Regions from separate parts of the Pseudoalteromonas sp. T1lg76 genome, predicted to be linked through region 2. Evidence: predicted binding sites of a transcription regulator. Region 2 holds the regulator's gene; the other holds the start of a gene.
What was found. Region 2 encodes LexA, which represses DNA repair genes until DNA is damaged. Its sites were predicted from a motif close to TACTGTATNNNNATACAGTA; they were not measured.

Region 1 (3,179 bases), on a different contig from region 2:
TTCGATAGGGCAGTCGCTGAGCAGGTAATCATGGTGATTTTTGTACTCCATGCGCTTTATCCAGCGGGCATGGGGCACGCTTTCACTGTGTTTACTGTAGCTGGACCAAAGTTTATACAGGGTTTCTAAACGGGCGATGTATTGGCCACTTTCGGCCAACAAGGGCTCGGCGATAAAGCCCTTCACATCACCGTCGTTAACGTCGCTGCTGAGCGCTTCATGCATTTTATTCAGGATGCGCAGCGCGGTTTTTGCTGCCTCGGCTATGTCCTGTGCCTGCTGTGTAAGCTGCTCAGGTAAGCGGCCATGGGCGAAGCGATAGGTATGATCTTCATTGTATTCATAGGCGGCGCTATCGAGCATGGTTAACACGGTTTTATGGCCACGACCGATATCATCGACGGCATCGTTTAGCTTAAATTGGCTGCCGGCAGCACTGGCGCTAAAAATGGCTTGTGCCATTTTGCCGCTGAACTTGAGCAGCTTCTCCAGCCAGTCCTGGGTACCCTTGATGGTCGCTGCGGCGGAGGAGAAGTCTCGGGTAATGTGAGCGAGGTGATGAGCCTCGTCTATCACATAAATACAGTTTTCCGGCTCGGGTAAAATAACCCCGCCGCCAAGCTCCAGGTCTGCTAGTAACAAGCTATGGTTGGCAACCAGTACATCCATTTGTGCAATTTTATTGCGCGCCAGATGGAAGGGGCAGGTTTGGTGTGCCTTCATCTGCCGTTGGCAGGAATGCTTATCACCGCTGATCAACCCCCAGACTCTATCCGGTATTACATCGGCCCAGGAGTCTCTGTCGCCCTGCCACTTTTTATTGCTGTAGGCTTGATGCAATTGCTTCAGGCATTTTTGCTCCATCTCACTGAGCGGCGAGCTAAGTGTGGGCATTAGCGCCATTTGCTGTTCATCGCCGTTGACGGCATTTTCCAGCTTGTGGGCACAAATATAGCGGCCTCGTCCCTTCACCAGGTCATAACTAAAGGTCAGGCCACTGTGCTCGGCAAAAAATGGCAACTCTTTAAATAGTAGTTGCTCTTGCAGCGCCACAGTTGCGGTAGAAATAACTAACTTCTTATTTGCCTTGAGGGCGATGGGCAGGGCCCCCAAACAATAGGCCAGGGATTTACCTGTGCCCGTGCCTGCTTCGATAACGCAGATCCGTTGTTTTTTGTCATACTCCCCAGCCAGGGTTTTGGCTATTTCCGCCACCAGGTAGTTTTGGCTCGGCCTGGGTCTATAATCCTCAAGGCTGGCAGCGATCCGCTGATGAGCGGTACGTATGGTCTTTTTAAGCGGATCGGAGAGCATGATTTAACTTATGTATATATTTACAGTGCTGATATTCTAGGGGGACTAGAAGAAAGACTCAAGGATTAGTCAACGACCAGTCTGCTACTTGGCATCTTTAGCTGCTGTAATTATGGCGCTGCTTGGTTACACTGGTGCCATATCTGATGTTTGAGTGAACCCGCCTTGTCTACGCCTAACCCTGCCACCGCCGGTTTTATCCTTTCCATGCAAACGCAACAGCGTCGCCATGGTATTTATTATGTTGCCTGGCTGGCTACCGAGCGTGGTCCGGTCAAGGTCATATCGACGGCGCAAAAGGCGGTGTTTTTTATCGCGCAAAAAAATAGTGCGAGCGCCGAACGTATTTTGGCATCTCTGCAGAGTCGGTATCAGCAACGTGCTCTGACGCTTAAAACATTTGCGGGTGAGCCAGTCTGTGCACTTTATTTTTCTTCCTTGCAAGATTATTACCAGGGCCGAGAGTTACTGCGTGAGCAGGGTATCGAACTCTATGAGGATGATATCCGCCCGCAAGAACAATTTTTAATGGAGCGCTTTATTCGCGGTGGTGTTTGGGTGCAAGGCGAAGCGTCCGGCGGTGATAACCGTCTAATTCGTAACGCGCGCTTTAAAGCTAATGATGGCTTTCGTCCCAAGCTCTCCATGTTATCGCTGGACTTGGAGTGCAGTCCCGAGGGCATTTTATATAGTGTGGCGCTGGTGAATGAGCACAGCCGCCAGGTGATTATGATAGGCCCAAGTCCAAGTGCAGGCCCGGAGCAACCTTGGCTTGATTACGTAGAAGACGAAGCTGCGCTTCTATATGCGCTTATTGAGCAAATTAAAAATTTAGATCCGGACTTAATTATCGGCTGGAATGTGGCCGACTTTGATATGCAGCTTTTGTGTTTTCGTGCCCAGCAATTGGGCATTGAGCTCACCCTGGGACGCGATGGTGAAGCTGTGATCTGGCGCGGCGGTCAGGTTAATAAGCTAATAGTACCGGGGCGGGTGGTACTCGATGGCATTGATATGTTAAAAAATGCCACTTATCACTTTAGCAGTTACAGCCTGGATAATGTCGCCGCCGAGGTGCTCGCAGAGCGTAAATTGCTAGAGCAGGGAGATAAACTTGGCGCCATACAGCATCTTTTCCATCACGATAAACTCAAGTTAGCCGAATACAACCTCAAAGACAGTGAGTTGGTGCTGGCGATATTCAATAAGCTGGAACTGTGCGAATTTGCCGTAGCCCGTGCTCAGCTAACCGGTTTGCCTCTGGAGCGCCTTGGAGGCTCGGTGGCGGCATTTAGCAATCTATATCTTCCCCATTTGCATCGCAGTGGCTATGTCGCCCCCAACTTGGGCGATCATGGCCTGAGCTTCGACAGTCCCGGGGGCTATGTGATGGACTCCACACCAGGACTTTACGATAACGTTGCCGTGCTCGATTTTAAAAGTCTGTATCCGAGCATTATTCGCACCTTTTGTATCGACCCCATGGCGCTTATCCTGGGTTTGCAGCAGCCGCAAGACAGTGTGCCGGGGTTTAACCATGCTTATTTCTCCCGCACCGAGCACCACCTGCCGCAACTAGTATCCAATTTAGCCGAGGCGCGTCAACGCGCTAAAAACCAGGGTGATCATCATTTGCAGCAGGCGATCAAGATTATTATGAATAGCCTCTACGGCGTGCTCGGTTCAAAGGGATGTCGCTTTTATGATCCCAGGTTATCAAGCTCCATCACCTTGCGCGGTCATGAAATTATGCAAACCACCAAAATGTGGCTTGAAGACTTGGGTGTTACCGTTATTTACGGCGACACGGATTCAACTTTTGTGGCCCTGCCCAAGGACCTGGATGAAGCGCAAAGTCATCGCGT
Region 2 (3,179 bases):
CTAACAAACGCCTGCATGGCGGTGCCAGGTTTACCGTGTACCACGATATCGATGTGGTCTTTGATTTCGCCGGTCGCGATTGGGCTGCCCTTGATTGCCGGGAATACTCCGGGAACGCCGAGACCAGTCGGTTGGTGACAGGCTACGCAGCGGGTCATATAGATCTTCTCACCAGTGCTCATGAGCTCGTCATGAGACAAGGTTTGGTCGAGTAAGGCAGCATCGGCATCGGCCTGGTCTAACATCGCTTGTTTTTGCGCCGCCAGCCAGATATCAAACTCCTCAGGGGATTTCGCTTCAACCACCACGGGCATAAAGCCGTGGTCCTGACCACACAGCTCGGCACATTGACCGCGATAGATACCCTCTTCGTTAACCTTGGTCCAGGCCTCGTTGATAAAGCCTGGGTTGGCGTCTTTTTTCACCGCAAAGTCCGGCACCCACCAGGAGTGAATAACATCGTCCGAGGTCATCAGAAAACGCACTTTTTTACCGGTTGGGATCACCAGCGGCTTATCCACTTCCAGCAGGTAGTTTTCGCCTTTATTCTCGGCATTTTGAATTTGCTCCTGAGGGGTGGCCAGCAGCGAATAAAAGCCCAGATCATGGCCCATGTATTCGTAATGCCACTTCCACTGCGAGCCGGTCACCTTAATGGTGATGTCCGCCTTGCTGGTGTCTTCCATGGCGATCAAGGTCTTGGTCGCCGGCACCGCCATGCCGATAAGGATAAGAAAGGGAATAGCGGTCCAAAGAATTTCGACCTTAGTGCTTTCATGGAAGGTGGCGGCGGTAACGCCCTTGGATTTACGGTGCCTGAGCAAGGCCCAAAACATGACCGAGAATACGATCACCCCAATCACACAGCAGATGATAAATATCGTCATATGCAATTGGTAAACATTCTCGCTGATATCCGTCACCCCGGGGCGCAAGTTGTACTTGCTGTTGGCCAAGGCCAGATGGGGAGCAAACAAACACAGCAACATGAGGGAGCAAAGCTGCTTCATGTACCATCTCCTTAACTACGCGCAACGCAAAAAGGGAAGAGGCAATTACTGCTAGCCAATCTTCGTTATTATTATGCTTGGACTGGCCGATTCAATTTTCTGCAAACAAAGTGCGCAAAAAGCAACCAGCAAAGCCTGTAATATAACCAATTAGTCAAGAATTGAGCGAATAGCAAGAAATGAAGCGTTTTTGTTTTTCTTTTTTAAATAAATATTTGGGGGATATTCAAACTGTTAGCGCGTAAGGAAAGAAAGGAGAAAAGCGCCGTAAAACCCCCAATAAACGGCGTATCGGGGGCAAAAATACCGAATAAAACCTACATCCAGTCGGCGTTTCGAATTACACCAACGGCTAAGCCCTCAATATCAAAGGATTCATGTTCTAAATCGACTTCGATGGGAGCAAATTCTTCGTTTTCCGCATGCAGGAAAACCTTGCGGCCCGCCTTTTCCAGGCGCTTCACGGTTACGTCGTCACCCACTCGGGCTACCACCACCTGACCGTTTTCGGCCACTTGCGCACGGTGTACCGCCAGCAGATCGCCATCAAGAATACCGATATCCTTCATACTCATGCCGTTAACCCGTAGCAGATAATCCGCCGCCGGTTTAAACAACATGGGGTCGATTTGGCAATGGCTCTCGATATGCTCCTGCGCCAAAATGGGCTCACCGGCGGCAACCCGACCGATTAACGGCAGGCCTAATTGCTCCGGCTCTTCTTCCTCAACCAGCTGAATACCGCGGCTGGCACCGGGTTTCATTCTGATCACCCCTTTTTTGGCCAGCGCCTTCAGGTGCTCCTCAGCGGCATTGGCACTGCGAAAACCTAATGTTTGTGCAATTTCGGCGCGCGTCGGCGGCATGCCTGTGTCTTTAATAAAGACTTTGATCAGCTCTAAAATTTGCGATTGGCGATTAGTTAAAGGGCGCATACAACTGGTTTTCCATACAGTACATTTAACTGTGAGTATATACAGTTGTCAGAAAATCGCAAATATATTCAATGATTTTGCTGCTGCCACAGTCAGGAGTTATTTCTAAGCTGTATCAGCGACTGCGCAAATACTTGAAAAAGCGCCTACAGTTATAGGTAGCCGATTTCGCATCGAAGCATTTTAAATGAAAGAAGGAACCCAATATGCTCTGTATCAGCCTAGATAATGAACATGATATTGGCGTATTTACCCCCCATGGCGAGTTGTCTGCCGCCGACTTTATAGCCGCCGTACGTATTATAGATCCCTATATAGAGCGTCATGGTGGACTCAAGGGGCTGATGATAGCCACCCGTCACTTTCCCGGCTGGGATTCGTTTGCGGCCTTGTCGGCGCACCTGCGCTTTGCCCGCGACCACCATAAGAGAATCAGCAGGATAGCCGTAGTTACCGACTCTCCCCTGGCCATGCTCGGCGAGCATTTAACGGCGCATTTTATCAGTGCCGAAATCAGAGCCTTTCAATATGACCAGATGGAGCAAGCACGTAACTGGGTGAGTGAGGCCGATTAAAAACTGCTGTTGGGCGTTTCTAAAAATGCTGTTTCCTCTGGTGTCGACCGACGCCCGAGTATAGCGTTGCGATGCGGGTAGCGACCAAAGCGGTCGATAATCGCCTTATGGGCCAGCTCATAGGAATAACTCTCCAAAGGCCGAAACAGGTGCTCGGCAAGCATATGAATGACGGCACTTTCGCTGTGCATATAAGGCATGTATAAAAAGCCACGCTCCTGCTCATTGAGCAGCAGGTCGTAGCCCTTTTCTAACGCATGCTGAGCCAGGCATAAGGCCTGAGCATCCTGGGCAAAGGCACTGGCGGTATCGCGATAGATATTACGGGAGAATTGATCGAGCACGATAATTTCACTCAGGGCACCGTGGGCACTGCTACGCCAATGATAGAGCTCTCCCCGACTGGCGGCGCGGTGAGTCTTGGCAAACAGCTCGGTAACCCTAGCATCGAAGGTCGCACTCTTTTTAAACCAGTCCTCGCTGTTGCACTGGTTAAACCAAAAATCATACACGGATTGAAAGTCCATAGACCCTCCTTCAACATTTACACCCAGGTCGTTACTGACAGTCTAGTCAAATCCGGCCCTCAGGTGATAGCAAGGCCGCCGAAGATATCGCCGCCCTGTTCCTCTTTTTGCGCTCGCTAACCGTCGTAAAAG

Region 1: a site for LexA is predicted at 1,323-1,342, ahead of dinG (ATP-dependent DNA helicase DinG). Genes of this name have one in related genera too.

The regions. Positions count from the first base shown of each region.
Region 1 is NZ_PQCE01000035.1:60,407-63,585, reverse strand. Features, by position in the region: gene dinG (ATP-dependent DNA helicase DinG) at 1-1,314, opposite strand, end outside; gene C2M35_RS13365 (DNA polymerase II) at 1,480-3,179, shown strand, end outside.
Region 2 is NZ_PQCE01000034.1:4,770-7,948, reverse strand. Features, by position in the region: gene coxB (cytochrome c oxidase subunit II) at 1-1,010, opposite strand, end outside; gene lexA (transcriptional repressor LexA) at 1,328-1,945, opposite strand; gene C2M35_RS12455 (STAS/SEC14 domain-containing protein) at 2,152-2,520, shown strand; gene C2M35_RS12450 (DUF924 family protein) at 2,517-3,047, opposite strand.